DNA from 3 places in the Pokkaliibacter sp. MBI-7 genome. Region 1 is predicted to be linked to each of the others. Evidence: predicted binding sites of a transcription regulator. Region 1 holds the regulator's gene; each other region holds the start of a gene.
The links. The regulator sigma-54, encoded in region 1, starts transcription at its own class of promoters, with help from an activator protein. The targets are predictions, from matches to a motif close to TGGCACNNNNNTTGCTNT.

Region 1 (10,361 bases):
GAGCTCTCTGTGCCGAGTCTGGATGTGATGCCGAGTTGCAGTGAAGTAAGCGGCTAATTGCTCGACCATATAAACCGAGCGATGCTGGCCACCTGTACAACCTATGGCTACCGTCATATAGGCACGATTGTTGCGTTCATAATATGGTAGCCAAGTTTCTAACAAGTTACGCAGGTCATCAAGCATCTTGCCCACATCTGCCTCATTTTGCAGGTAGTCGATGACAGGTTGCTCACGCCCTGTGAAGCCACGCAGTGATGGAATCCAATGTGGGTTGGGCAGGCAGCGGACATCAAACACCAGGTCTGCATCCAGTGGCAGGCCATGCTTAAATCCGAACGACAGAAATAATACCGCCAGCTCCTGTGCACGGCCTGCAACGCGCACTTTGATCGTATCGCGCAAGTCGTACAGCGTCATATGAGTCGTGTCGATAGTCAGATCGGCACAGTTGGAAATAGGGCGAAGCAGTCTTCGCTCTTCCTGAATGGCTTCCTGGAGGCTGATGCGTCCATTGGTCAGCGGATGACGACGGCGGGTGGCGCTGAAGCGCTGAAGGAGGATGCTTTCATCAGCATCCAGATAAATCACTTCACAGTGGACACCCATGTTGCGGATGTCTTGCAATAGCACTGGAAGATCGCCCAGACCACCGGGAAGGTTGCGAGCGTCAATGCTGACAGCCATATTCTGACGCTCAGGGCTGGGAGACTTCTGAGCCTGCTCGACCAGTGCTTTCAGCAGGTCGACGGGCAGGTTATCAATGCAGTAGTAGCCAAGATCCTCCAGCGCGTTGAGTGCTGTACTTTTTCCTGATCCTGACCGACCACTGATGATAAAAAGTTTCATGATGTCTGAGCAGCTATATCCAGTGCTGTCTGATATAAGGCCTCTGCACTGCCAGCTCGGCGTAGGCGCTGCAGGTTGCTTTCATCCTGCAACAACCCGGCAACGCGTGCTAATGCCTGCAGATGAGAGTCATGAGCTTCTTCGGGAGCAAGCAGGACGAAAATCAGATCGACAGGCTGATTATCACGAGCATCGAAGTCGACAGGGTCTTTGAGATGTATCAATGCGCCAGTGACCTTGTCGCAGTCCTGTAAGCGGCAGTGAGGGATCGCAATCCCGCCACCCAGGCCTGTACTGCCTAGTCGCTCTCTACTCAGAAGGCCGTTGTAGATAGCGTCAACATCCAGATGGTCGAACTGGCTGGCCAGTAGTTCACTGGCCTGTTCCAGTACGCGCTTCTTGCTACTCCAGGCTGCACCTTCAATGGTGCATGCCTGGGTTAAAAGTTGGTTTAGTTGCATAGGTGAGGATTAACGTACCGTAACGCCGTGACTGCGTTCTTTTTGCTTTTCTTTATGCTTCAGTAGCTGGCGATCCAGTTTGTCTACCAGGCCGTCAATTGCAGCATACATATCACCATTTTCATGGGTGGCAAACAGCTCGCCACCTGCCAGATGAACATTGGCTTCGGCGATCTGGCGGGTTTTTTCCACGCTTAGAGTGACTTGAACGTTGGTGATGTTGTCAAAGTGACGTTCCAGCTTTTGTAGCTTGCTGTGAACGTAATCAGTGAGAGCAGGGGTGAGTTCCAGCTGATGGCCTGTGATATTTATTTGCATAGCACTCTCCTGAGTTGCCGGTGAATGTTTGCTGGTTGCATCTCAATATAGCCGTATGCTTGCAGGCTTCGTCAAATTTTTTTTGCGTCAAAAAATTTAGCTTTTAAACCAAACGTTTACGCTCATTCGATGGGGCAATACCCATAGCTTCGCGATATTTAGCCACAGTACGACGAGCCACATTGATACCCTGATCTTCCAGAAGGGTAGCCAGCTTGGCATCACTCAATGGCTTTTTCGGAGGCTCCTCGGCAATCAGCTTTTTGATTATGGCGCGAATTGCTGTCGAGGAGGCTTCCCCACCGTCGGATGTACCGACGTGGCTGGAGAAGAAGTACTTCAGTTCAAACACCCCACGTGGAGTGTGCATGAACTTCTGGGTTGTGACACGAGAAATAGTGGACTCGTGCATCTCCACTGCCTGAGCAATGTCTGCCAGGACCATCGGGCGCATTGCTTCTTCGCCCTCTTCAAAGAAGTCGAGTTGAAATTCAACAATCTTGGTGGCTACTTTGAGCAGGGTGTCGTTGCGACTTTGCAGGCTTTTGATAAACCAGCGTGCTTCTTGCAGCTGATTCTTCAGATAGGTGTTGTCGCTACTTGAGTCTGCGCGCTTGATCAGACTGGCGTAGCTATTGTTGATACGCAACCTGGGCATGGCATCCTGATTCAGTTCAATGAGCCATTGACCTTCTTTCTTGCTGACAACCACATCGGGGATCACATATTCCGAATCGCCAGAGGTAATGCTGGCGCCAGGGCGAGGATTAAGGGTCTGTATCAAATGAATGACGGCGGCCAGCTCTTCTTCGCTCAGACGGGTGCGACGCATCAGGGTTGCATAGTCTCGGGTGCCAAGCAGATTCAGGTGCTGCGCAATGATGTCCAGAGCCTGTTGTCGCCACTGTGTCTCGACAGGTAGCTGTCGCAACTGGATAGTCAGACATTCAGCTAGGTCGCGAGCAGCAACCCCGGGAGGATCAAATTGCTGCAGATGGTGTAAAACCATCAGTAGCTCATCTTCTTCTACAGGGTCTTCGTCATCGTTTTCGTTGAGGCTTTCCATCAACTCTTCCAAAGAGCTGGTCAGATAGCCTTCGGTGTTGATGCTGTCGATCAGGGTATAAGCAATCAACTGATCACGTTCGCTCATCGGGGTCAGATTGAGCTGCCATTCTAGATGAGCCTGCAGGCTTTCACCTGCAGTGGCTCGTGATTCAAAGTCGTAACCATCTTCGCTATCGTATGAAGAACTGGGCAGTGTGGAGTAGGTGTCTTCCCAGTTGCTATCGACAGCCAGCTCTTCAGGAATATCTTCTGACCACTGGCTGTCAGTCTCCTGCTCGCTGTCATTATTGCTGCTGGCACTTTCGTTTTTCAGAGCCGTTTCGTAACGCTCTTCAGCAACAGCAGGTTCGAATTCTTCTTCGACCTCAAGCAGCGGATTACCGTCCAGCGCATCCTGGATTTCTTGCTGCAGGTCGAGAGTGGAAAGCTGCAGCAGACGAATAGCCTGTTGCAACTGCGGGGTCATGGTCAGCTGCTGACCGATTTTCAGCTGTAATGAGGGTTTCATATTTGGCTACGAAGATACTTCTTGACTCATCGGATCAGGCTTGAAAATGGCGTGTTATTGCCGCCATGCCGGGCTGCTCAAAAGCGGAAGTTTTCGCCCAGATAGACCTGCCGTACTTGTTCATGTTGAAGAATAGCATCGGCATCTCCCTCTGCGAGAATGGTCCCATCGCTAACAATATAGGCATGATCACAAATCGACAGGGTTTCCCTGACGTTATGGTCGGTGATCAGCACTCCAATGCCCCGTGACTTCAAATGACGAATGATCTGTTGAATGTCACTGACGGATATCGGGTCAACACCTGCAAAAGGTTCATCCAGCAAAATGAAGTCAGGTTCCATGGCTAATGCCCTGGCAATTTCCACCCGACGTCGCTCGCCGCCAGACAAACTCATGCCCAGACTATCGCGAATGTGCGTAATGTGGAACTCTTTTAGCAAGGATTCCATAAGCTCCAGACGACTTGCCTTGCTCAGCTCTGCTCGGGTTTCGAGGATCGCCAGGATGTTGTCCTTCACGCTGAGCTTGCGGAAAATCGATGCTTCTTGCGGTAGATAGCCAATTCCCGCTCGTGCACGGCCGTGAACAGGAAGAGTGGTGAGATCCTGCTCATCCAGCAGGATACGGCCTTTGTCTGAAGCAACGAGGCCAACAATCATATAAAAACAGGTGGTTTTGCCCGCGCCATTTGGGCCAAGTAACCCAACAATTTCGCCGCGACTGACCTTCACGGATACATCCTTGACCACCTGACGTTTCTTGTAGGCTTTGGCCAGGTGTTGTGCATGTAATGTGCTCATGGGGTCGCTTTTTTCTTTGGTTGCAGGATCATCTCAACACGCTTGCCACTGCTGCCCTGAGCACTGAATGCATTTACCGTGCGTTTGGTAATGTCGTAAGTGATACGTTCGCCGGTAAAAGTGTCCTGATTCTGAGTCAGCTTTGCCTGTTCAATGGCAGTCACTGTCTCTGCGGTCAGGTCATATTCCAGAGTCAGGCCGTAGGCATGGGTCAGGGGCTGATCCGGGCTGGGTAATTGCTGGTAGTGCGCAGGTTTGCCGTATGCAAAGGCCTTGGTCAGCTCGTTGTTGACGACATACAGCACGACCTTGTCTGCATTGATTTCCAGGGTTCCCTGAGTCAGCTTGACGTTCCCTGTGTAGGTGACGGTACCTTTGGCATCGTCCAATACCGCCTGATCAGAGACGATGTGTACAGGTTTTTCCCGGTCTTCAGGGAGTGCCATGGCCAGAGTCGGAAAGAGTATGGCTGCGCCGAATGCGAGTCTAACGAGCTGTTTCATAGGTGGCTCTTACCTGAGAGAGAAGGGTTACTCGGTTGCTGGCCCAGTCGGCAGTCATGCCTGTAGCCTCTGCAATGCCATCCGGGGCTGTAATGACCACCGGTCTATCTGTTGACGCTTGCTCAAGGTGTGAATCAATGCGCAGCCATTCTGTTGCCATGGTTATTGGGTTTTGTGGTGGCTGGCGATCAATTACAACATTGTTTTCCAGTTCAATATGTTCGTCGGCATCATAGTAACGACCATTTCTGGCCGTGGTATGCCACTCTCCGTCTTGGGACCAGGTGCGGATATCAGGCATCTGTAACAAGCTCACCCCCTTCGACTGAAAATGGTCGACGCGTGGTGAGAATACGCTTGATGCCAGCTGTCCGTTTTGATCAAAGCGCTCAGTGGTGATGCCAGTGGCGTAGGAGTCTGCTTTCTCGCCATCAAGCACCTCCAGACTGAGTACTGGCTGATCTGGCTCACGCAGATCATAGCGCAGCAGTGCAATCCCAATAAGTACGAAGGCCAGAATCAGGATAACTCGGTTCTTCAGGGACATGTGTCCACCCCCATTTTCTGCTTCTTACTCAGTCCAGATAGGGTTGCAAGCAGGCCGACAGCTTCTGCTGTGCTGTCAGTATCAGCTCGCATAGCTCCCTGACAGCGCCTTCGCCGCCGTTGCGCTGGCAACAGTAGTGGGTGTGGGGCTGCAGCGCAGGGGCGGCATTGGGTACTGTCACTGCCAGTCCGACACGACGTAGTACCGGCAGGTCTGGCCAGTCATCACCAATGTAGGCAATGTTTTCCATGTCGATCTGATGTTCCTGACGCAGCTCTTCCAGTGCGTCCAGCTTGTCTTCTCTGCCCTGAAATAAAAAGTGAATGCCGAGATCCTTTGCTCGTTTTGCTACCAGAGCAGAGCGCCTGCCAGTAATGATTGCTGTTTTGATACCCACCTTGTGCAGCATCTTGATGCCGTGACCATCAAGGGAGTTGAACGCTTTTAACTCGTAGCCCTCTTCAGCAAAATACAGGCGACCGTCGGTCAGAACGCCGTCGACATCCATGATCAGCATGGTGATTCGCTGTGCGCGTTGCAGTAGCAGTGAGTCCAGAGTGCTTTCCTGAGCCATGTCACACTACTCCCGCTTTGATCAGGTCGTGCATGTGCAGAATGCCGACCGGTTTGTTTTGCTCTACGACTACCAGGGCGGTAATACTCCATTGTTCCATCAGGTTGAGCGCCTCAGCGGCCAGCAGTTCCGGATTGATGGTCTTGCAGCCACGTGTCATGACATCGCTGATGGGCAGCGAATGCAGGTCCAGGCGTTGGTCTAGTGCCCGACGCAAGTCGCCGTCGGTGAAGATGCCACAGAGTTGGCCGCTTTCGTCTGTTACCGTAGTGAGGCCAAGGCCCTTACGTGTAATTTCCAGCAACGAGTCGCGCAGCAGGGTGTCGGGACTCACCTGAGGTAACTGTTCATCTCCATGCATGAGATCCCGCGCGCGTAGTAACAAACGCCGGCCCAGGCTGCCACCAGGGTGAGAGAAGGCGAAGTCTTCTGCTGTGAACCCCCTCGCTTCGAGTAGGGCAACGGCCAGTGCATCGCCCATGACCAGCGCAACGGTCGTGCTGCTGGTCGGTGCCAAGCCTAGTGGGCAAGCCTCTTCATCAATACTCAGGGTAATGTGTACATCAGCAGCTGTTGCCAGGCTGGAGCTGGCATTCCCCGTCATGCTGATCAGGGGGATTCGCAGTCTCTTCAGCAGAGGGATGAGGTTGAGAACCTCTGGGGTTTCGCCAGAGTTTGAAAGTGCCAATACCACGTCCGCAGTGGTAATCATCCCCATATCGCCGTGGCTGGCCTCTGCCGGGTGCACGAAAAAGCTGGGAGTGCCGGTGCTGGCCAGGGTTGCAGCAATTTTATTGCCAATGTGCCCTGACTTGCCCATGCCGATGACCACGACACGTCCTGTGCAGCTCAGCATCAGTTGGCAGGCTGCATTGAAGTGTTCGCCAAGTTGTTGTTGTAGTGAAGCAACTGCATCGGCTTCTATACGAATGGTGCGTTGTGCACTTGCCAGGAAATCGTGAGGGTGACTCATGCGCTCCAGCTCGGTTATTAGCAAAATAGGTGCCGATAATAGCATTATTTTTTTTATGCTAAACGCTTTGCGCTGTGGCTACGCATGCAGAGTTGTCAGGGAATATTCAGACGTATGCCGGTTTGCCGGGGTTTCGTCAGTGTTACTGACGAATGCAACAGTTTGTATATGAGGGTTGATGTTGACGATGCAGATGGCCATAACAGCATCGGGCTGAATCAGCATGGCTCCTGGATTAGCATACGTCAGTCGTTGGCTGGTCGAGTTGAAACGCAACATTCATGCGGGATGTTGGTCGCGCAGGCATCATGTTATGATTTGCGCTTTTTTAAACCGCCGACCGCCCAGTGAGGGATTATGGTGTCTGATAACGTTATTGTTCGCGTTCGCGACATGAGTTTTTATCGGGGGGAGCGGGCTATTTATGATGAGGTGAACATTGATATCCCTCAGGGGAAAATTACCGCCATCATGGGCCCAAGTGGTACAGGAAAAACGACCCTGCTGCGGCTGATCGGTGGGCAGCTCAAACCCGATGCTGGCACCATCGAAGTTGCGGGCAAGAATATTGCCAGAATGAGCCGTAAACAGCTGTTTGCCGTGCGTTCGCGGATGGGCATGTTGTTTCAGTCTGGAGCATTGTTTTCAGACCTGAGCGTTTTTGAAAATGTTGCCTTCCCGCTGCGCGTGCATACTCAGTTACCCGAAGACATGATCAGTGATCTGGTGCTGCTGAAATTGCAGGCAGTCGGATTGCGTGGTGCCGCAGAGCTGATGCCAGCGGAGCTGTCTGGTGGTATGGCAAGGCGTGTGGCGCTGGCACGTGCCATTGCGCTGGACCCGGATATCGTCATGTATGACGAGCCGTTTGCCGGGCAAGACCCCATTGCTATGGGGGTAGTCGTGCAGCTGATCAGTAAGCTGAACAAGGCGCTGGGCCACACTGCAATCATCGTCTCCCATGATATTCAGGAGACCTTCAGTATTGCGGACTATGTCTATGTCGTTGCTGATGGTCAGGTTCTGGCGCGGGGAACTCCTGAGGAGTTGCAGGCAACTGACCAGATGCAGGTAAAACAGTTCATTCAGGGGCTGCCTGATGGTCCCGTACCTTTTCATTACCCTGCCATGTCTGTTGCCGAGCAATTTAGCTGAGGAGTGTGTTAGATGCTTGACTGGGTGGCTGGTGTTGGTCGGTCCACGCTCAATATCTTTACGGTATTGGGGCGATCCGGACTGACAATGTACCAAGCGTTGGTGGCTGCACCTGACTGGCGCGTACAGTTTCCTCTGTTAGTCCGGCAGCTTTATTTTGTCGGCGTTCTGTCGTTGATCATCATTGTCGTGTCTGCCTTGTTTATCGGCATGGTTCTGGGGTTGCAGGGCTATACCATTCTGGTGGATTACGGGTCAGAGCAAGCTGTTGGACAAATGGTAGCGCTCACCTTGACGCGTGAGCTGGCTCCGGTTGTCGCTGCACTGTTGTTTGCTGGTCGGGCTGGGTCAGCGCTGACAGCTGAAATCGGATTAATGAAGGCCACGGAACAGTTGGCCAGCATGGAAATGATTGGGGTTGATCCGCTGCGGCGTATCATAGCCCCTCGATTCTGGGCAGGGTTTATATCACTGCCTGTGCTCGTGGCGATCTTCAACGTAGTGGGTATCTGGGGTGGATCGCTGGTCAGTGTGGACTGGTTGGGAGTCGACTCTGGCTCATTCTGGGCCAATATGCAGAACTCGGTTGATTTCGCTGATGATGTGATCAACGGCATGATCAAGGCGGTAGTGTTCGGTGCGGTGGTGACCTGGATCGCAGTGTTTCAGGGCTATGATCTGGTGCCGACATCTGAAGGTATCAGTAAAGCGACTACCCGTACGGTTGTGTATTCTTCCCTGGCAGTGCTAGGGCTGGACTTTGTGCTAACTGCACTGATGTTTGGAGATTTTTAGGATGAAAGTGCGAACGCTGGAGTTAAGTGTTGGTGTACTGATGTTGGCGGGGATCGCTGCGTTGCTGGTGTTGGCTGTCAAAGTTAGTGGTTTGACGTTTTCAGCGTCCGAGCCAACTTACAAAGTCTATGCCCGCTTTGATAACATCGGCGGCCTTACCTCGCGCTCGAAGGTCACTATTGCCGGGGTTGCTATTGGTCGGGTGACCAGTATTCAGCTGGATCCCAAGGATTTTCGCGCCAGGGTGGAAATGCAGATCAATCAGAGCGTCAACTATCTGAGTACGGACAGTTCTGCAATGATCCTCACCTCGGGCTTGTTGGGAGAGAAATATATCGGCATACAGGTAGGAGCCGATGACACCATGCTGAAGGACGGGGATACCATTGAGTACACCCAGTCAGCACTGGTGCTGGAAGACCTGATTGGCAAGTTTCTTTCCAGTCAGACCAAAAAATAGTCAGCTCTGACGCAGAGGCTCCTTGATCTGATCTCGCTGACAGGCAGTGAGGTGCTTTCGAGGAATTGCAGATTGAATGTCTGTTTACTGTGAGTTGGCAGGTAATTGCACGTGAGGGTAAGTGAGTAACATGGTTAAACAGGTATGGAAAGCCGCTATGGCGTTTGTTGTGCTGGCGGCTGTGGCGGTAGCTGGCACGGCACGGGCGTCAGATTGGGATGATGCTAAAGATGTAGTGGTCAAAACCACTGATGCCATGCTGCAGCTGATGAAAGATCCGGCTATGCGTCAGCAGGAGAATTTTGAAACTCTGTATGGTGAAGTCGATGCAACAGTGTCGCCGGTAGTTGACTTCGACAGCTTGTCCAAGGGCGTCATGGCGCATTATTACCGTCAGGCAAGTGATGCACAGAAAGCCGCCTTTGCTGATCAGTTTAAGACCACGGTTATTCGCACTTTCACCAAGGCGTTGCAGGTTATTACACTGGATAAATACCAGGTAGTGCCAAGCCAGGGTGGGGATCGTGATGGCAAAGCCAGCGTGCGTTTTGATTTTGCTACCACTGACGGCAAAACCTATCGTATTGAGTACAGCATGCACAAGAAAGGAAGCCAGTGGCTGGTATATAACGTGACGCTTGATGGCATCAACGTAGGGCTCAACTTCCGTAATCAGTTTGCCGAAGCCATGAACCGTGAGCAGGATATGGATAAGGTTATCAATACCTGGACTGTAGCGGTCAAGGAGTAACTCATGGAAGCCTCTCTGGACGAAAACGTCATCTTCTTGAATGGCGAGCTCGCTGTGGCTGATGCAAAGACGTTGCGTAACAGAGTCGTTGAGTTAGTAGAGAAGGCAGGCGGCCAGACGATTGTTGACGTCTCCCGTTGCCATTCTCGCTCCATGGTTATCGTTCCTGTGTTGCTTGGTGCCTTGCGAAAGGCCAGAGCGATGAACGGGACAGTTGCGTTGCGCGGAGTTAGTCCAGCTTTGCAGTCTATATTGGAGTTGACCGATTTGGATGACGTCATACCAGTGGTGCAGTAGTGCTGCTCTTGGCGTATCCATTAGTTGGTATGGAATAAAACCGCCACAGGTCCAGACCTGTGGCGGTTGTCTTGTCTTTGGCGTACCGGGGCAGATCGTTTAATTTGAGGTTGTCATGCAGGTAGAAGAAGTAAAAGCTCGTATTCAAGCGGGTATCGCAAATGCTGAAGTCTTCCCCGAGGGCGAAGGTTGCAGCTTTCAGGTGGTTGTGGTCAGTGAAGCATTCAATGGCATGACACCTGTCAAGAAGCAACAACTGGTGTATTCCTGTTTAGCGGACAAAATTGCAGATGGCAGCA
Region 2 (10,361 bases), 2.7 Mb from region 1:
GGGGAAGTGACGGGTGCCGTCGGCCCGCCGGCGGTACTGGAACACCATGCCAGGCACATGGGCGGCAATCTTCTGTAAGCGTTGTAGTGCAGAACGCTGCTGCTCATCCTGCAGATGCTGCTCCAGCATGGTGCCTGTCCAGCGGGCAAACAGCCGCAGGAACTCCAGCTCAGCCTCATCAAATGGCTCGTCCCGTGGGGTAGGGGAGGAAAAATTCAGGGTGCCGAAGACTTTGCCGTCCACCACCACAGGCGTGCCAATATAGGCCTCCAGTTTGAAGCTGCTGTAGCAGGGGTGGCTGGCGTGGATCGAGTCACGCATATGGTGGATGGCAATGGTACTACCTCGCTCTGTAACCAGCTGGCAGTAAGTGATGCCCAGGGCGAAGTGCTGACTGTCCTGCAGGGTGTCGGGAGGCGACGAGTGCAGCAGTACTTCGTAGTCATCTCCTTCAATACGGCTAATGATGGCAAAGGGCAGTTTGAAGTAATCACTGCCCATTGCCAGCGCATGGCGCAGGCTGGCGAGCCGGTCACTGCCGGGCAATCCGGCAATATCGTTGAGTGCGCGCAGTGCCTGCTGATGGCGCAGGGCATTGCTGGTCTGATGACGGGCCAGTGCTTCCAGTGTCTGTTCGCGCTTGAGCTTCTGCAGCAGTTCCAGTTTGTTGATCACCTGCCGCGCCAGCCGTTTGAGGGCGTTGCCCTGCGCCTCGCTGAGGGCGCGTGGCTGCTGGTCAATGACGCACAGCGAGCCAATGCGGAAACCGCCGGGGGTGATCAGCGGCGCACCGGCGTAGAAGCGAATATGGGGAGGGCCGGTCACCAGTGGATTGTCGGCAAAGCGGTCATCCTCCAGTGCATCCGGCACGATCAGTAACTCGTCGGTGAGAATGGCATGGGCACAGAAGGCCATGTCCCGGGGTGTTTCTCTGTCGTCCAGCCCCAGACAGCTTTTAAACCACTGCCGGTCTTTATCGACCAGTGAAATCAGGGAAAGGGGAGTGCCACACAGCTGCGCGGCCAGCGCAGTGAAGTCGTCAAAGGCCTGCTCGGCCGCGGTGTCGAGAATGGCGTAGCTGTGCAGGGCGGCCAGTCGGCCGGCTTCGTTATCTGCAGGGACAGCGGGTTGATAACGCGGGAGTGGTTTGGTCACACCCAGAGACTCCATAACAGCACCGGCGAAGTTCCGGCGGGCTGCGGTCCCTGGCGGCAGGCCGGAAGATAAACACTGAGCAATTTAACCTTACATGCTTTAACCACCAGCTTAGCCCCTGACACCGGGATGTCACGACCCGGCTGGCGGCTGGCGGCAAAGAGGGATGAGTTGACACCGACAGCACGGCGTCGGTTTATTCGCCGGCTAAAGAAATACTGCAGTTGAACGGTGCCCTGAGAAAACGTCAGCACAGCAGGAGAGAAGGGCGCGCAGCTCTGCCCATGACCCTGCCGGTAGCAGAGTGGGCAGACCGCAGAAACGGCAGGTCAGGGGATCAGCATAGGCGCCAGGCCATGTTTTTCCGCCAGTTGTTTGAGCCTGCCACTGTGCTTCATGTCGCTGACGAACTGATTGATGGCTGCCAGCCAGTTGGGCTGGTCTTTGGCGACGGCGTAGGCGTACTGAAAGCGGGGGCTGCCATCCGGGGCGCGTAGCAGGCTGATCCAGTCATTTTCTTTGATCAGCTGTTTGCCGTAGGGGAAGTCGGTCAGAAAGGCGTCACCGCGTCCGGCTTTCAGCCAGGCCTCACGCTCCTGCGGCTGGGAGACGATGACCAGCTTTGCCTGCTGCAACTGCTGCTTCATCAGATTCTCAAAGTAGGTACCCTGCTGCACGATCACCAGATTGCCGGGCTGGTCCATGTCCTGCCAGTCGGTGATGCGCGAGTTGCGGCTGCGCACGGCGGCATACATGGCGCTGGCCAGATAAGGCTGGCTGAAGTCTGCCTGCTGCTGACGGGCGGGGGTGATGGCAATGCCAAACATGGCGATGTCACAGCGGCCGGTACTGAGATCCTGCGCAAATTCAGCATGGCTGCTGGGGATGAACTGCACATTGACCCCAAGGCGGCTGGCCAATTCATGCGCCAGATCAATATCAATGCCTTCTAGCTCGCCAGTCTTGGGATTGCTATAGCTGATCGAATAATATTGCGGCCAGATGCACGTCCGCAGTTCGTGACGGCTGAGTATGTCGTTTTGGCGATTGTCCGCCATACTGAACGCTGGCAATGTGGCAGCCAGCCCCAGGGCTGAGCTTAAGAGCAGAGTGCAGAGTGGTTTGCTGTGAGCGAGTGCCATGTTGATGTCGCTTCCTTGTGTCCGTTGATACTGTGGGGCTGCCCACGACGGTCATTATTCTAGGGATCAGAGTTTAGTCAGTATTGATATATGTCAGCGATCGAAGAACGTAGTACTACACCTGTTTTAAAAGGCTCCGCCATGCTCAGGCAATGGCTGGTGCTGGGGGTATTTGTCGCCTGCATGCTGATTGCCCTGGTGGTGGTCAGTGGCGCCGCCTTTATGCAGGGACGTCAGCAGACGCTGGACTCTGCCAGACAATATGCCGCCCAGTCAGCCTCACTCACCACCGATGCCATCACCCGCACGCTGGAGCAGGTGCGCTGGTATGCCATGCTGCTGGGGGAAGCGGTTGATGAACATCCCACCGACCAGCAGCTGCAGGCGCACATGGCCGACGTGCTGCAGCAGTTGCCCGCATTGCGCTCCCTGACTCTGGTCGACCCTGACCGGAAGGGGGTCCGCAGTGCGCCTGAGCAGCTGGGTGTCGAAGTTGCACCGGCACTGCTGGAGAGCTGCACCCATACCATCAACGGTCATCAGATGATGGCCGGCAGCCTGCGCCTCGGATCACCGCAACGCGGGCGCTGGCCGGGAGACAAGGCGACATCCTCCTCGTGGTATATCCCCCTCTGTGCCTTGCTGCGCAGCAATCAGGGGCACGAGTACTACATCTACGGTGCTCTGGCCACGGAGTTTTTTGAGGACGTCTTTGCCGGGGTGCAGGCCAGTCAGGGGGGCGATGTTTCGCTGTATTCCTACCGCGGCGAACTGCTGATGACGGTGCCCTTTCATCCGGATAATTTTGCCGCGCGGCTGGAGCAGCGGGCCCGCTCACAGAACCTGCTGGAGCGTAATGCTTACGGTGAGCTGGATATGCCGGGGCAAGCGAGCACCGGCTGGCTGGATCACTGGCTGGGCCGCACCGATATCGGCGTGCTGGCCTACCGTTCACCGACCCAGTATCCACTGGTGCTGGAAGTGAATCTGTCAGCGGATCAGGTATGGAGCAACTGGCGTCAGTCCCGCTCCCGACTGCTGGGGCTGCTGGCTGTGGTGGTGGTGATTCTGGGCTTGCTGGCGCTGTATGTGGCCTTCCACATCGCCTGGCTGATGCGCAGTGAGCAGCGTAACCGTCTGCTCAGTGCCGCTCTGTGCTCAGCCGCCAATGCGGTCTTCATTACCGATACCAGCGGACGCATCATCTGGGTCAACAAGGCCTTCGAGCAGCTGACCGGCTACCGCCGCGAAGACGCACTGCAACAGCAGCCTTCGATTCTTAACTCCGGCAAGCAGAGCGCGGCGTTCTATGAGCGCTTCTGGCGCACCATCAACAGTGGGCAGGTCTGGCAGGGCGAGGTGGTCAACCGCACCCGGGAAGGCAAGCTGATTACCGTCAATCAGACCGTCACGCCACTGCTCGACAAGAGTCAGCAGCCGCAGTACTACGTGGCGATTCATGAGAACGTCACCGAGCAAAAACGCGCTGAGCAGCGTGCGCTGTATCTGTCACGCCATGACACCCTGACCCGTCTGCCCAACCGGCTGTGGTTTATGGAACTGCTGGAGCAGCAGGTTCATGAAGAAACGGCACCGCTGTCTCTGATCTATCTGGATCTGGACCGCTTCAAGGAGCTTAACGACACCCTCGGGCACCCTGCCGGTGATGCACTGCTCATCACTCTGGCCAACCGCTTCCGCGCCATTCTTCCCAGCGGTGATCTGCTGGCCCGTCTGGGGGGCGATGAGTTCGCCTTTATCGTTCACTCCTGTCGCGACGAAAATGAGCTGGCGGTGATGGCGACGCAGATCCTGCAGGTCATTCAGGAACCCTACTTCTGGGAACGTCAGCGTATCAGCATCAGCGCCAGTCTGGGGCTGACCTTCCGTGAGCCGGGTATGCTCAGTGCGCCTTTGGTGCAGGCAGCCGAGCTGGCCATGTATGCCGCCAAGGAAAGCAAGAGTGGCTATGCCTTCTTCGACATCAGCCTCAGCCAGCGGGTCAGACGGCGCAATATGCTGGAGCTGGCGCTGCGCTCGGCGCTGGATCATGACAGCAAGGGGTTGTGGCTGACGCTGCAGCCGCAGGTGGATCTGCAGACTGAACAGATCGTCGGTGCCGAAGTGCTGGTGCGCTGGGATCAGGCCGGGCCGGATGAGTTTGTCCCTCTGGCCGAAGGCAGTGATCTGATCCTGCTGCTGGGTGACTGGATTCTGGAGCAGAGCCTGCGCCATATGCAGGAGCTGGATCAGGCCGGGATTCATCTGCCACGCTTGTCCATCAACCTGTCGGCGGCGCAGCTTGAGCGTCAGGCGGTGGCCGAGCGGGTCCACGAGCTGGTGGTGCGTTATGGTATTGATCCCCGCCGGCTGGAAATGGAAATCACCGAAACCGCACTGATGTCGGCTACCGAGCAGGTGCGTGAGAATATCCGCCAGTTCCGCATGCTGGGTATTGGTCTGGCGCTGGATGACTTCGGCACCGGCTACTCGTCGCTGTCGTTACTGAAAGACTGGCCGGTACAGGTGGTGAAGATTGATACCTCCTTCGTCCGTGCCATCGGTGAGTCGGAAGCGGCTGAAAGTATCATTCGCGGTATTCTGGCCATGGCCCGCAGCATGGGGCTGCAGGTAGTGGCAGAGGGGATTGAGACCGATGAGCAGGCGGCGTTTCTGGTGGCCGAACAGTGCCCGATGGGGCAGGGCTACCGGTATGCCAAGCCGCTGGTTGTGACCCTCTTCATGGAGCGCTGGCAACAGCAGAGCGGCATCACTCAGACGTCTTAACGGCGTGCGGGTCGGGCGCCTCTTTTTGGGGCAGTCTGGCCGCTGCAGGCCAGTGCGGTGCTTCATATTGCATCGTGGCGCCTCATAAGCCGTACCCTGATGCCTCAAACATTGCTCCGTGGTGATTTATAAATTGCGCCGCGGGCAGCGCACTGTTGTAGAGCTTAACGCCATAAAATACAGCAGCTTTCCTGCTCTGGCCTGGGTCTTGCTTGGTTGCAACTTCACAATGAGATATTTCCTCACAGCAGAGGCAGGTAACGGTTAGCACCGATTGCCTGTACGGCTGATGAGACCAACAAAGGCGTTCTCTCCTGCCGGCATTACCGGACGGGAGCGAACGCCTTTTTTGTTGGGCGATATCTGCGAGTTGAGACTGATATAGCTGATTTGCGAAGAGGACTGCACCATGGACAAGATTGAACGTTTCAATCTGGCCTCCTTCAGAGGCAAGATGAAAATCCTGCACCTGAGTTGGATCGCCTTCTTTCTGACCTTCGTGGTGTGGTTCAACCATGCGCCCTTGCTGGAAGCCATTGCATCCAGCCTGGGCCTGAGCAAGGCCGAGGTGAAAACCCTGCTGATCCTTAACGTGGCACTGACCATCCCGGCCCGGGTCATCATCGGCATGCTCACCGACAAGTATGGCCCGCGTCTGAGTTATGCCCTGCTGCTGGCGGTCTCCAGCATTCCCTGCTTCATGTTTGCCCTAGCCGATAACTTTGCTCAGGCGGCTCTCGGTCGCTTCCTGCTGGGCTTTATCGGGGCAGGTTTCGTTATTGGTATCCGTATGGTCAGTGAGTGGTTTCCTGCCCATGAACTTGGCACCGCTGAAGGTATTTACGGTGGCTGGGGCAACTTTGGCTCTGCCGCGGCGGCCATGGTGCTGCCGACGCTGGCACTGCTGTTCGGTGGGGCCGATGGCTGGCGGTATGCGATTGGTATCAGCGGCGCCCTGTGTCTGCTGTTCAGCGTGGTCTGGTATCTGAACGTCACCGATACGCCCAAGGGCTCGACCTATTTCCGTCCGAAGCAAATCGCCGCCATGGAAGTGACCAGTGTGGGTGATCTCTATCTGCTGCTGATCATGAAACTGCCGATGTATGCCGCTCTGGCCCTGCTGACCTGGAAGCTGTCACCGCAGGGGGTCAGCCTGCTGAGTGAAACAGCGGCGGTAATCATCTATGGGGCGCTGGTGGCAATCTATCTGTTCGATGCCTGGAAGGTCTGGCAGGTCAACGCGCATCTGTTCAAGGCCCCGGTGCCCGAGCTGCATCGCTATAAATTCAGGCAGGTGGCGGTACTCAACGTGTTGTACTTTGCTACCTTTGGTTCCGAGCTGGCGGTGGTGTCGATGCTGCCGTTGTTCTTTTCGGAGACTTTCGGTCTTGATCCGGTCAAGGCCGGGCTGGTGGCTTCTGCCTATGCCTTCATGAATCTGATGTCGCGCCCCGGCGGCGGCTGGCTGAGTGACCGTTTTGGCCGCAAGATCACCCTGCTGGTGCTGACACTGGGTCTGGCGCTGGGGTATTTCCTGATGGCCATGATCGACAGCAGCTGGCCGCTGGTGGTGGCGGTGATTGCCGCCATGGCCTGTTCGTTCTTTGTGCAGGCGGGCGAAGGTGCAGTATTTGCCGTCGTACCGCTGATCAAGCGGCGCCTGACCGGACAGATTGCCGGGATGACCGGCGCCTACGGCAATGTAGGTTCGGTGTTCTATCTGACCATTCTGTCAGTCACCAGCTATCAGGTGTTTTTCTCCGTGATTGCCGCCACGGCCTTGCTGGGCTTTGCCGTGCTGCTGATGATGGAAGAGCCCCGTGGCGAAATCGCCGAAGTGGGTGAAGACGGTTCCGTGCAGCTGATTCGCGTCAGCTGAGCCCATGCTGTGAAAGGAGTGCCGCGATGAGCACTGTCAGCGTCCTGCCTTCTGCCGTGTTGTTGCCCTTGCAGGTTCGTTGCGGAGGTTACTCCAGCGCCGGGCTTAAAGCCGAGAATCAGGATGCCTTTGCTCTGCGTATGCCGCAGACCCGTGCCGAGCTGGGTAAAGGCATGGCCGCGCTGATCTGTGACGGTGTCAGCAGCAGTGGCCGCGCCGCGCAGGCCAGTCAGACCTGCGTGACCAGCTTTCTTAATGACTACTTCAGTACCCCTGACGCCTGGGGCGTGAAAAAGTCGGTGGTGCGGGTGCTGGAAGGGCTCAACAGCTGGCTGTACCAGCAGGGGCTGCAGGGGCAGAGCATGCTCACCACCTTGTCACTGCTGGTGATCAGGTCGCAGACGGCCCATGTATTCCACATCGGCGACAGTCGCATCTACCTCTGGCGACGCGGTCAGCTGGAGTGTCTGACCCGCGATCATCTGCAGCGCCAGCAGGGGCGCGATGTGCTTAACCGGGCCATGGGCGGTGATCCGCACCTGCAGATGGATTACCACAGTCTGACGGTGGAGGAGGGCGATGGCTTCGTACTGACGACCGATGGCGTCCATGCTTTTCTGCCCTCATCTGACTGGCCACAAACACTGAATGAAGCGGCAGGCTGTGATCTTGAACCACTGGCCCGGCGGCTGGCAGAACGCGCGCTGCAGGCCGGCAGTGATGATAACCTCAGCTGCCTGTTACTGCAGGTCGAGCAGCTGCCACACGCCGACAGCGAGGAAGCCGAGCGTCAGCTGGCCAGCCTGCCGGTGCCACCGGCATTGCAGGTCGGACACAAACTGGATGGCTATCGGGTGCTGGAAGTGCTGCACGCCAGCCAGCGATCCCATCTCTATCGGGTGGAAGATGAGCGTGACGGGCAGCAATGGGCAATGAAGGTGCCGTCCCGTCACTTCGCCGATGACTTTGCCTATCTGCAGGGCTTTGCCCGGGAAGAGTGGGTCGGGCGCCAGTTCCAGCATGAACAGGTGCTGGCCATGGCTGCCAGTACCCAGCCGCGTACCGGGATGTATTATCTGGCCGAGCTGATCAGTGGCCAGACGCTGCGGCAGTGGATTGATGATCATCCGCAGCCCTCACTGGCGACCGTGCGTCCGTTGCTGGGGCAGATGGTGACCGCGTTGCGCGCATTCCAGCGGCTGGACATGGTGCACTGCGATCTGAAACCGGAGAATCTGATGCTGACCAGCAGCGGCGTCCTCAAGGTGATTGATCTGGGCACCGTGGTTGTCACCGGCCTGCAGGAAGTGGCACCCCCGCAGGCGGAGGCCGTGCCGCAGGGATCGGTGGACTACGTGGCGCCGGAGTATCTGTTTGGTCAGCCAGCCAGCTTTCGTGCCGATCTGTTTTCACTGGCGGTGGTGGTCTATGAAATGCTCACCGGCCAGTTGCCCTATCCCTCACGCAGTCGCGAACAGTTACTGAAAAGCCGCAGCTATGCCGACTGGTGCTATATTCCGCTGGGGCGCTATCGGGCAGATCTGCCGGCCTGGGTGGATGCCTGCCTGCGCAAGGCGCTGCAGCCCAATCCAGCCAGCCGTTATGCGGCATTGTCTGAATTTGAGCAGGATTTCCGCGTCCCCAACCGGGCGCTGGAGGCCAGCACCTTCCGTGCACCCCTGATTGAGCGCCATCCGCTGCGTTTCTGGCAGATCATCAGCGCGATACTGCTGGTCATGCTGCTACTGAGCCTGCTTTCCCGCACCTGAACACACCTTTCCGGTGTCATCCTCCTCTGCTATGCGCAAAGCGGTTGAGCGTTTAGTCCTGCCGCGTCTATCCTAGTCACATTGTTTTTACCGGCGAGCCTCAGGCGATCCCGGTGGATCCTCCCTTTTTCCCTGCCCGACGGAATCCCTGCTGTGAAGAATTGGACTCTGCGTAAACGTATTCTGGCCAGCTTCCTTGTTGTGGTGGCCATCATGCTGCTGATGGTGGTCATTTCTTATAGCCGTATGCTGGCCATCAATCACCGGGTGGATACGGTCAGCAGCAACTCGGTTCCCGGTATGTACTACAGCACCATGATTCGCGGGGCATGGACCGAAAGCTTTCTGCTGGTGCGGGAAGTACGGCCTGAGCTGCCGATGGATCGCGCTACCTTTATCGATAACACGCAGAACCTGAAATCGCTGGTTCAGGAGTATCAGAAAACCATTGATGAGCAGGATGACCGACGCCAGTTTGATGATTTTCTGTCCATTCTGAATGACTACAGCCAGGTACAGAGCCAGGTACTGGCGTTGTTCGACCGTCAGCAGCCTGACCAGGCTAACCTGCTGATTGCTCAGCAATTACGACCACTGTGGCAGAAAGGCCGGGATAACCTGAACAAGATCATTGCCTACAACCGCGAAGTGTCACAAAGCTCGGTCAGCGGTATCGAAAGTGCGGTGGCGACGGCCAATACCACCATGCTGACGCTGATGGTGGTCATGATCGCTGTGGCGCTGCTGTCGGGCTGGAGCCTGATGCGGGCCATCATGAGCCCCATCAATCATGTCCTTGCTGCCTTCCAGCAGATGAAGGAAGGCAACCTCACTGTCCGTCTGCAGCTCAATCGTGAGGATGAGTTCGGCACCATTGAAAAAGGCTTCAATGGCATGGCTGAAGAGCTGATGGTGCTGGTGTCGCAGGCGCAGCGTTCGGCGGTACAGGTGGCTACTGCGGTCAATGAAATTGCGGCCACCTCCAAGCAGCAGCAGGCTACTGCTACTGAAACGGCCGGGACGACCACCGAAATCGGTGCCACTTCGCGGGAGATTGCCGCTACCTCCAAAGAGCTGGTGCTGACCATGAACGAGGTGTCGGTTTCAGCCGAACAGGCCGCGCAGCTGGCGGATTCCGGGCAGCAGGGGCTGGTGCGGATGGAAGACACCATGCATCAGGTGATGAGTGCCTCCGAGCTGGTCAACGCCAAGCTGGCCGTACTCAACGAGAAGGCGGGCAGTATCACTCAGGTGGTGACCACTATCGTCAAGGTCGCCGACCAGACCAACCTGCTTTCGCTCAATGCGGCTATCGAGGCCGAAAAGGCTGGCGAATACGGCAAAGGTTTCGCCGTGGTGGCCACCCAGGTACGCCGACTGGCCGATCAGACGGCGGTCGCCACCTACGATATCGAGCAGATGGTGAGGGAAATCCAGTCCGCGGTATCGGCGGGGGTGATGGGCATGGACAAGTTCTCGGAAGAGGTGCGCCGTGGCATGTATGAAGTGCAGCGTATTGGCGACCAGCTGTCGCAGGTGATCCAGCAGATCCAGGCACTGGCACCGCGCGTCCTGATGGTCAATGAAGGCATGCAGGCACAGGCCACCGGTGCGGAGCAGATCAACGAG
Region 3 (10,361 bases), 910 kb from region 1:
CACTGAGCCGAGGCTCAGGCCGAAGAAAATGTTCTGCAGCAGCAGGTTGAAATCAATCTTGCTCTGGATCGATGTAAGGGCACTGGCGGCGGCCTGCCGGACTTCGGCATCGCTGTCCTGATTCGCCACCTGATCCAGACGGGCGCGCACTTCCGGTGACAGCGAACCACGCAGGGTATCGACGGCCAGCAGACGCAGTGATGTGTTCGGGCTGCCCAGTTCTGCCACGGCGATCACGTCACCGAGGACGGCTCTGACCTGCTCGTCGGTTTCGGTGGCAAAGACTTTCTGCAGACGTGGCAGCTGAGCTGCGGTGGAGCCAGCACTGAGCAGGCGCTGTGCGGCCTGCAGACGGTCAGCAGGTTCTTTCGATAACAGGCTCATAAAAGCCAGCAGGTCACGCAGCTGGCCGCGCAGGGCGTTGTTGACGATCAGTTTCTTGCCACTGGCCTCGCTGACCACAGCACCACTCAGGGCATCGGTAAAGGTGTCGCCCTGCCTGATCAGCAGCTGCGCGGGGGTGTCCTTGCTGCTGTACAGCTCACCGTCAAGAAAAGCGCTGAGCAGGGCGGGCGCCCGTGGATCCTGGGTCTGGGCCAGCTGCTCCACCAGTTCGCCCTTCTGTTTGAAGCTGGCTGCTGCGAGCTGGCTGGCCAGGGTGTCGAAATCATTGGCGCGCGCCAGTGTGGTCATGCTCCACAGCATCAGCACGAGCAGGCCGATAAGCCAGTACCTTGCGGGGTTTGCTCTGTTCACAATCCTGTCTGCCTGTCTTGCGGGTGGATAATGGGGGCTGTCCCTCCCGGGAGGAAACGCACTTTTACCTGTTACAGATGCGCAGCGTGTGGCTGCCCTCTCCCTTGGGGAGAGGGACTTGTGTAGCGCCTGCGTGTCGGCTGAAAGAGCCAGGTCAGCGGCTAGCCGTTGTTCTGGCCACCGCTACAGACCTTGGTTTCGGTGTTGTAGTGGCCGCACTTGATCGGGTCGGTCCAGTCGGCGATGACGTTCTGGTCTTCCGGCAGGTAGTCGGACCAGGCATCACCCTTGACCAGTCCATCGGTTTTCCACACCGTGGCGAACTGGCCGTCTTCCTGAATCTCGCCGATCAGCACGGGTTTGGTGATGTAGTGGTTGGGCAGCATGACCGAGGTGCCGCCGGTCAGGTTGGGGGTTTCGATACCGACGATGGCGTCGATCACCTTGTCGGACTCGATACTGCCCGCCTTCTCTACCGCCTTCACCCACATGTTGAAGCCAATGTAGTGCGCTTCCATCGGGTCGTTGGTGACACGTTTTTCGCTTTTGATAAAGGCATGCCACTTCTTGATGAATTCGCTGTTTTCCCCTGTGTCTTCGCTCATGAAGTAGTTCCAGGCGGCGAGGTGGCCGACCAGCGGTTTGGCGTCGATACCGGACAGCTCTTCCTCACCGACCGAGAAGGCCACTACCGGGATGTCTTCGGCAGAAATGCTCTGGTTGCCCAGCTCACGGTAGAACGGCACGTTGGCATCACCGTTGATGGTCGACACCACCGCGGTTTTCTTGCCTTCAGAGCCGAAGCGCTTGATGTCGGCAACGATGGACTGCCAGTCAGAATGGCCGAAGGGGGTGTAGTTGATCATGATGTCGCTCTCGGCCACGCCTTTGGACTTCAGGTAAGCTTCGAGAATCTTGTTGGTGGTGCGCGGATAAACGTAATCGGTACCGGCCAGTACCCAGCGTTTTACCCCGCCTTCGTTCATCAGGTAATCCACCGCAGGAATGGCCTGCTGGTTGGGCGCCGCACCGGTATAGAACACGTTGCGGGACGACTCTTCGCCCTCGAACTGCACCGGATAGAACAGCAGGCCGTTCAGTTCTTCCACGACCGGCAGCACGGATTTGCGCGAGACTGAGGTCCAGCAGCCGAAAATGGCTGATACCTTGTCCTTTTCCAGCAGTTCACGGGTTTTTTCGGCAAACAGCGGCCAGTTGGAGGCAGGGTCGACGACGACCGCTTCCAGTTGCTTGCCCAGCAGACCGCCTTTCTTGTTCTGCTCCTCGATCAGCATCAGCATGGTGTCTTTCAGCGTGGTCTCGCTGATGGCCATGGTGCCGGACAGGGAGTGAAGTACCCCGACCTTGATGGTGTCACCCGCCGCCCAGCTGTTACGCAGGCTGATGCCCATGCCCATGGCAACCCCGGTGGCACACATGCTCTTGATTAAGCTTCTACGTTTCATTCGAACTGCTCCCTATCTTGTCAACTTGCTTGTCGTTTGTGGCGGTGATCGTTCGTACTACTTCGGGTACTGCGGGCATGGTGTGCACTTCAGGCTGCTGACTCTGTGCCGGGCGGCAGGCGGTGGCAGTCCTGTGGCGAGTGCATCTACCGGTCGTCGAAAAGCGTCGGTGTGCTTTTCAGCGGCCTGTTTCGTTATTCTCCTCGTGCCGTGTGCAGCATGTGCAGGGTGATCTTGCGCACTTCGGCCTTGCTTTCCTCAATGTGAGACTTCAGCAGCGACTGCGCCTGATCGGCACGACGCTGGATGATCAGCCCCAGAATTTTGGCGTGTTCGTTGTAGGTCGCTTCCACCCGGAACGGCTTGGTGAAGTCCAGCCGGCGGATAATGCGAATCTTCTCCGTCACACTCTTGTGGATGGCGGCCATTTCCTTGTTGCCGGTGGCTTCCACCAGCATCATGTGGAAGCGCTCATCCAGCCCGGAGACAGTGGGACCATCCTGCAGACGCTCTTCGGCAGGCACCATCCAGATGCGTTTCAGGTCTTCCAGCTGTGGTGCGGTACTCTCCCTTTCGCACAGGCGTTTGACCGCAGCGGTCTCGAGGATGATGCGCACGTCATACAGATCCTCGAAGTAGCGGAAGTCGAACGGCCTGACCTGCCAGCCACTGCGAAAGTGCACATCCACATAGCCTTCACGCTGCAGCCGGTACAGGGCCTCACGCACCGGCGTGCGGCTGGCGTCGGTCTGGGCAGCAATGTCCTGCTCGGTAAAACGGTCCCCCGGCAGCAGACGAAACTCGAAAATATCGTCCTTGAGCTGGGCGTAGATACGCTCAGCCAGGTTTTCCGGGCGACGCTTGAGCGGCTTTTTCCCCTCCGGGGCGCCGTTGCTGCTGGCGGTGCTGTCCAGGGATTCACTCATCAGAATTGTCCTTCGGTATACGCGCGGTTACGCAGGCTCGATAACCACCAGAGCATCACCCGCGTTGACGGGCTTGCCTGGGCGGCAATGTAAAGCCTTGATCGTACCGGATACCGGGGCATGAATGGCAAACTCCATTTTCATCGCCTCAACGATGACCAGCGGTTCGCCTTCCTCCACGCTGACGCCGTGCTCCACCAGCAGCTTCCAGATGTTGCCGCTGATGTCGGCCTGTACCACATGGCCGTCATGGTCGAGTGCAGGTGCTTCCTCTTCCTGCTCATGGCTGGCCTCATCGCCGTATTGCTGCTGCCACAGTGCCACTTCGGTGGTAAAGGCCTGTTGCTGGCGCGCCTTGAAGGCACTGATGGAGCCCTCGTTGTCAGTGAGGAACTGCTCATACAGGGCCAGATCAAACACTTCCTCCTCGATGCGGATGCTGGCCCGGCCCTGACGGAAGTCTTCACGCAGGCGGGTCAGCTCCTCTTCACTGACCGGGTAGAAGCGCACCTGATCGAAGAAGCGCAGCAGCCACGGCTCACCGGCGCTGAACTGGGTGTTCTTGAGGAAGGTGTTCCAGATGGGCAGGGTGCGGCCCACCAGCTGATAGCCGCCGGGTGAGTCCATGCCGTAGATGCACATGTAGACCCCGCCGATACCGACCGTGCCTTCGGCGGTGTAGGTGCGCGCCGGGTTGTACTTGGAGGTCAGCAGCCGGTGCCGCGGGTCGACTGGCACGGCACAGGGGGCGCCGAGGTAGACGTCACCCAGACCCAGCACCATGTAGCTGGCACTGAAGACCACATCACGGACATCGTCACGGCTGTCGAGGCCGTTGATGCGCTGGATGAAGTCAACGTTGTTGGGCAGCCAGGGCGCCTTGTCTTTCACGGACTGGCGATAGCGGGCCACGGCATCCAGGGTGGCGGAATCCTCAAACGCCATGGGCAGGTGCACTACCCGGGTGGGGATGCGCATGGAGTCCACCGCAGGCAGGGTGTCTTCCAGTGCCAGCAGCGCCTGCAGCAGCTCGCGCTGGTGGATCAGCCGGCTGTCGTAGCGAATCTGCAGCGAGCGTACGCCGGGTGACAGCTCCTCCACGCCTTTGATGGGCGTGCGTTTCAGCGCTTCCATCAGCGCATGCACGCGGAAGCGGAAACGCAGATCCAGCACCATGGGGCCGTATTCGAGCAGGAGGTACTTGTCTCCGGCCTGACGGTAGGCCACCTGCGGGCGATGACCTTTTTCCGGCAGTTCTGCCAGTACCGTGGGCGACACCGTGCCCAGCGGGGTGGGCGTGGCGACGACAGCGACCGGTGTGACCGGATGCAGGCTGGCGATGGCTTCGTCCTGCGCGTTTTCCAGTGCCAGAGCCTGATCGAAATTCATCGCCCTGAAGCGGATGCGATCCCCCGGTTTGACCTGTCCGACCTTCCACAGCTCGGCCTTGACGATGGTGACCGGGCAGACGAAGCCGCCGAGGCTGGGGCCGTCATGGGTAAGAATGACGGGCATGTCGCCGGTGAAGTTGATACTGCCGATGGCATATTCGCAGTCATGGACGTTGGAGGGATGCAGGCCCGCCTCGCCACCGTCACTGCGGGTCCACTCAGGTTTCGGGCCATTGAGGCGGATTCCCAGCCGGTTGGAGTTGTAATGCACTTCCCAGGCGGTGGCAAAGAAGGTGGTAATGGATTCTTCGGTGAAGAAGTCCGGTGCACCGTGGGGGCCGTACAGTACGCCGATCTGCCATTCCCGCGCGCCCGTGTCGGCAGGCTGTGGCAGGGCATAGTCGGGGATCAGCCCGGCTGCGGCGGCGCAGGGTTCACTGACGGGCGCATCGACATTACCGGGCAGCGCAGGGCGGCCGAGGGGCAGCATGTCACCGGTTCGCAATGGGCGCCCGGCATGGCCACCAAACTGGCCAAGGGCGAAGGTGGCACGACTGCCGAGGTAGACCGGCACATCGAAGCCACCACGAATGGCCAGATAGCTGCGGCAGCCCTGACTGGCCTTGCCGACCTTGAGCACCTGCCCGGCGCGGACGCTGACCGGTTGCCAGAACGGCACCTGCTGCTCGTCCAGCATGGCCTCACTGACCGCACCGCAGAGGGCGATGACGCTGTCCTGATGGAATTTCAGGGTCGGGCCGATAATGGTGCATTCCAGCCCGGCAGCAGATTCAGCATTGCCGACGATGCGGTTGGCCAGACGGAAGGCATAGTCATCCATCGGCCCGGACGGCGGCACACCGATATCCCAGTACCCTTTACGGCCGGGGTAATCCTGCACCGTGGTGTAGGTGCCGGGGCTGAGTACTTCCAGCACCTGTGGCTGATAGATAAAGCTTTCCAGTGCGCGGGTGGAGACTTTGCCAGACATGAAGACCTCGTCGGCAATCACCTGTCGCAGGTAATCCAGATTGGTGGCAATGCCGCTCAGACGGGTGGCCGCCAGCGCTTCATTCATGCGGATCAGCGCTTCGTTGCGAGTCGCGCCATGCACAATCAGCTTGGCCAGCATCGGGTCGTAATGGGGGGTAACTTCGGCGCCGGTGCTGATCCAGCCATCCAGACGCACATGGTCGGGGAAGCTGACTTCGGTGAGTACACCGGGTGACGGCTGAAAGTTCTTCGCCGGGTCTTCGGCATAGATGCGCACTTCAATGGCGGCACCCTGTGGCTGCACGGCGAGGGTGGCAAAATCGGGTGCCTGTCCGGCGGCGATTTCCACCATCCAGCGCACCAGATCAAAGCCCGTCACCATCTCGGTGATGGGGTGTTCCACCTGCAGGCGGGTGTTGACCTCAAGGAAGTAGAAGGCTTCGCGGGCGGTGTCGTAGATAAATTCAACGGTGCCTGCCGACTGGTAGTGGACGCTCTTGCCCAGACACACTGCCGCCTCCAGCAGCGCTTTACGGGTGGCTGCATTGATGCCGGGGGCAGGGGTTTCTTCCACCACCTTCTGGTTGCGGCGCTGCAATGAGCAGTCACGCTCACCCAACGCGATGACTTCACCCTTGCCGTCGCCGAAAATCTGCACCTCGATATGGCGGGCATTGTCCACATAGCGCTCGAGAAACACCCCGCTGTTGCTGAAGAAGCTCTTGCCCAGCCGCTGTACCGATTCATAGGCATCCACCAGCTCGGCCTCACTGGCGCAGCGGGTCAGGCCGATGCCGCCACCGCCTGCGGTGCTTTTCAGCATCACCGGATAACCCAGCGCTGCCGCGCTGTGGCGGGCTTCATCGAGACTGTTCAGCAGGCCGGTGCCGGGCGTCAGGGGAACGCCTGCGGCAGCTGCCAGCTCACGTGAGGTGTGTTTGAGGCCAAAACGGCGAATCTGATCGGGAGTAGGGCCAATAAAGACGATGCCAGCGGCTTCGCACTGCTCGGCAAACTCGGCGTTCTCTGACAGGAAGCCGTAGCCGGGGATGATGGCCTGTACACCGGTTTCCTGCGCCACATCGAGAATGACATCACCGCGCAAATAGCTCTCTGACGGGGCCGCCGCACCGATGCAGATGGCTTCGTCGGCCAGCGTGACATGGGGGCTGTTGCGGTCGGCTTCGGAGTACACCGCCACGCTGTGAATACCCATGCTGCGCAGGGTACGGATGATGCGTACCGCAATCTCGCCGCGGTTGGCGATCAGTATCTTGTTGAACATGGCCTTTCTCCCCTTCGCCGCTCAGGACTTCAGGCTGGCGATGTAGGCACGCCAGCCGCCAAACTCGGTAATGTCGCGGGCGCCCTGCAGGGCCCAGGGTTCACAGATAAAACCTTTCACCGTACGGCCATCGGCCAGGGTCAGGTTGCCAATCCCCAGCGGTGGCGGAATCAGGCCGACGAAGGAGCCAAAGGCCGTCAGCGGCATGTCCCACAGCTCGACGCTGATGGGTGCGCCTTCACCGGCGGCGACCTTAAGCAGGCCGGGTTTCGGCGGCGTGCTGTTGGGCAGGGCAAACAGGCGGTAGTCAGCACTGGTGGTGGTCTGTTCAGCGAGCAGGGCGTGGCGCTCGATCAGCTGGGTGTTGAGCGGCATGCCACTGAGATGAGCACCGACCACGGCCACCCGGATCCAGCCTGCGGGGGTGTCATGGCGAGGGGCGGCGGTGACGGGCAGGGCTTTACCGGTGGCGCCCCGGGTCCAGGGTGCGAAGGCCTGCCAGCGGCGGCCAAACTCCACCAGGGCAATGTCCTGCCAGGTCGGCGCAATCAGGGTGATGCCCGCAGGCAGGTCATCGGCACGTAACGGGCCGGGCAGTGCCAGCGCACACCAGTCAGCGAAGTTGACGAAGTTGGTGAAGGTGCCGTAGTGGCTGTTGAACAGGATCGGCTCCTGCTTCATCTGCTCACGGGTATAGATGGTCGGTGAGGTAGGCACACACAGGGCATCGACACTGCCGATGATGTCATTGGCGATGCGTAGCAGCTCCATGCGCCGGTATTCGGCCTTGAAGGTATCCACCGCCGTGAAGTTAGCGGCCTTTTCGATGATGGCGCGTACCACCGGGTTGATGGCATCGGGCTGCTGGCGGTAGAAGTCGTCGACGGCGGCCATGCGTTCGGCGACCCAGGGGCCTTCGTACAGCAGCGCAGCCATCTCGAACAGCGGGCTAAAGTCGATCTCCTTGAACGTGATGCCCATCTCCAGCAGCTGCTGTTTAGCGGCGGCGAAAGCGGCTTCGGCCTGCTGATCATCAAACCAGGGGATACTGGCAGGGATGCCGAACACCGGCTGTGCTGGCAGGCTGCGTGGCGCTGACAGGTCAGCCTCGCGGGAATAGGGATCACGGGGGTCAAAAGCTTCAGCGACCTGCAGCACGCTGGCGGCATCGTCGACGCTGTAGGCGAACACGGTGATGCAATCAATGCTTTTGCAGGCGGGCACCAGCCCGCTGTTACTCAGCGCACCGCGGGTGGGTTTCAGCCCGACCAGGTTATTGAAACCAGCCGGTACGCGGCCGGAGCCGGCGGTATCGGTGCCCAGTGAGAAGGTCACCAGACCGCGGGCCACCACCGACGCGGAGCCGGAACTGGAGCCGCCACTGACGTATTCCGGTTTGAAGCTGTTGGGCACTTCGCCGTAGGGCGAGCGGGTGCCCACCAGACCGGTGGCAAACTGATCAAGATTGGTTTTGCCCATCAGCACCGCTCCGGCCTTGCGCAGCTGGGCAATCACAAAGGCATCCTGTTCGGGCAGAAAGGCGAATTCGGGGCAGGCCGCGGTGGTGGCAATACCGGCGAAGTCGATATTGTCCTTGGCGGCGAAAGGCACTCCGTACAGGGGCAGCTGGCTGAGGTCGCCCCCGACGCTGGCCAGCAGCGTATCCAGCGCTTCCAGTTGCTGCTGCAGCTGGGCTGGCGTGATCACACTGATCCAGGCGGGGTCGTCGGCGGGATACTGCGCCAGCAGTGCAGGCAAGGCGTCGCGCGGCGTCAAAGCGGCGCTGCGGTATGCGTCCTGCCACTCTTGGATGGTCCAGCCCAGATCGATGTGCATGGTGAAAGTCCTTGGTATCCAATCTTGTATTCAAGATGGTATTCAGCAAGGCCTGTGCCATTTCTCACCTGCACTGCACAAAAGGAAAAAAGCTGAATGAGATCAATCCACTGCACAGGGAATGGAAAAAAGAGAGAGGGTTACGGCAGGGGGCTGTGTTCGCTCGGGCTGCACCAAAAACTGTCGAATATCCCGGCTAATGAACCGGATCAGGGCACAGGCAAGCGGTGTTGAAACACTGAATGCGACGCTCAGGGCAAAGGGCGGCCTTGCACCGCCCACATGGACCGCCGCGCTGTGTTTAGGCGCAACCATTTCGGGAGCTGCAGCGGTTCATTGTCCCGAGCGGGAAGCGCTCGGTGTCAGATTGTTTGCCAGCAAACAGGTGCTTCTCTCCCCACACCTTAATAACGACGCGGGGTACGACGATGCCTGTGCACACTGCGGTGGGCGGCTTGCGTCGAAAAGCGGGAGGCATTCCAGCGCGGCTGGCAGGTCACCCTCTTCGGCGATTCTGCAGCCGCTAACGTCCTTTCAATCCGTGCGAAGGGTGGCTGACGGCCGGTCTGTATCCGGCATAGGTGCTTCGCCTGCAGGCATGGAAATCCCCTTTGTTTTTGCTGACCCATGACATGCCATAGATGACAAAGGTTCGGCATCCGGGCTGAGATTGTTCGGTGGATCAGGCAAGCAAACGGCAGGATTCTGCTACCGGATGTCCGCCCGTCGGAATGAAAATTCACGCAACAGTAAAGCACTGTCCACGCCCGATGAGATGCAATCCTGACGGCTATGGCAGCGCTCAGTGGTCGACCAGCGACTGAAGGAGTGTTCCGTGAAAGTAAATGCCTACGGTGCTTATGCCGGCGATAAGCCGCTTGAGCCCATGCAGATTACCCGCCGTGAGACGGGAGCTCATGACGTTCAGATCGACATTGCCTATTGCGGTATCTGTCATTCTGATCTGCATCAGGTGCGCGCCGAGTGGGCCGGTACACAGTTCCCGTGTGTCCCTGGCCACGAAATCGTGGGACGGGTGTCGGCCGTCGGCCCTCACGTCGGTCATTTCAACGTTGGCGATCTGGTCGGCATCGGCTGCATCGTCGATAGCTGTAGGCAGTGCGAGGAGTGTGACTCCGGTCTGGAGAACTACTGCGACGGCATGGTCGGCACTTACAACTTCCCCACGCCGGATGCCCCGGGCTGGACGCAGGGGGGCTACTCACAACAGATCGTCGTGCACGAGCGCTATGTGCTTCGTATTCGTCACCCGCAGGCTCAACTCGCTGCCGTAGCGCCGTTGCTGTGCGCAGGCATTACAACCTATTCGCCGCTGCGCCACTGGCAGGCAGGGCCAGGCAAGAAAGTCGGTATTGTCGGCATCGGTGGCCTGGGTCATATGGGCGTCAAGCTTGCCCATGCGATGGGAGCGCATGTGGTGGCCTTCACTACCTCCGAGTCCAAGCGTGAGGCAGCGAAGGTATTGGGAGCGGACGAGGTGATCGTGTCACGCAATGCTGACGAAATGGCCGCTCATGCCAAGAGTTTCGATCTCATTATCGATACCGTTGCGGCAGCCCACGACCTCGATGCCTACCTTGTGCTGCTGAAGCGGGATGGCACGCTGACGTTGGTAGGTGCGCCTGCCACACCGCATCCATCACCCGAGGTATTCAACCTGATATTCAAGCGTCGCGCGCTGGCCGGC

Region 2: a site for sigma-54 is predicted at 5,282-5,299, ahead of QCD60_RS15820 (NarK family nitrate/nitrite MFS transporter). Genes of this name have one in related genera too.
Region 3: a site for sigma-54 is predicted at 8,696-8,713, ahead of atzF (allophanate hydrolase). Genes of this name have one in related genera too.

Annotation. Positions count from the first base shown of each region.
Region 1 is NZ_JARVTG010000001.1:831,154-841,514, reverse strand. Features, by position in the region: gene rapZ (RNase adapter RapZ) at 1-849, opposite strand, end outside; gene ptsN (PTS IIA-like nitrogen regulatory protein PtsN) at 846-1,310, opposite strand; gene raiA (ribosome-associated translation inhibitor RaiA) at 1,320-1,628, opposite strand; gene QCD60_RS03740 (RNA polymerase factor sigma-54) at 1,732-3,204, opposite strand; gene lptB (LPS export ABC transporter ATP-binding protein) at 3,282-4,007, opposite strand; gene lptA (lipopolysaccharide transport periplasmic protein LptA) at 4,004-4,510, opposite strand; gene lptC (LPS export ABC transporter periplasmic protein LptC) at 4,494-5,057, opposite strand; gene kdsC (3-deoxy-manno-octulosonate-8-phosphatase KdsC) at 5,086-5,613, opposite strand; gene QCD60_RS03715 (KpsF/GutQ family sugar-phosphate isomerase) at 5,633-6,604, opposite strand; gene QCD60_RS03710 (ATP-binding cassette domain-containing protein) at 6,962-7,759, shown strand; gene mlaE (lipid asymmetry maintenance ABC transporter permease subunit MlaE) at 7,772-8,554, shown strand; gene mlaD (outer membrane lipid asymmetry maintenance protein MlaD) at 8,556-9,014, shown strand; gene QCD60_RS03695 (ABC transporter substrate-binding protein) at 9,145-9,765, shown strand; gene QCD60_RS03690 (STAS domain-containing protein) at 9,769-10,062, shown strand; gene QCD60_RS03685 (BolA/IbaG family iron-sulfur metabolism protein) at 10,178-10,361, shown strand, end outside.
Region 2 is NZ_JARVTG010000001.1:3,566,709-3,577,069, forward strand. Features, by position in the region: gene QCD60_RS15805 (PAS domain S-box protein) at 1-1,155, opposite strand, end outside; gene QCD60_RS15810 (ABC transporter substrate-binding protein) at 1,485-2,297, opposite strand; gene QCD60_RS15815 (EAL domain-containing protein) at 2,388-5,084, shown strand; gene QCD60_RS15820 (NarK family nitrate/nitrite MFS transporter) at 5,494-6,963, shown strand; gene QCD60_RS15825 (bifunctional protein-serine/threonine kinase/phosphatase) at 6,990-8,732, shown strand; gene QCD60_RS15830 (methyl-accepting chemotaxis protein) at 8,886-10,361, shown strand, end outside.
Region 3 is NZ_JARVTG010000001.1:1,744,066-1,754,426, reverse strand. Features, by position in the region: gene urtB (urea ABC transporter permease subunit UrtB) at 1-693, opposite strand, end outside; gene urtA (urea ABC transporter substrate-binding protein) at 918-2,174, opposite strand; gene QCD60_RS07840 (GntR family transcriptional regulator) at 2,417-3,148, opposite strand; gene uca (urea carboxylase) at 3,176-6,817, opposite strand; gene atzF (allophanate hydrolase) at 6,839-8,653, opposite strand; gene QCD60_RS07825 (NAD(P)-dependent alcohol dehydrogenase) at 9,489-10,361, shown strand, end outside.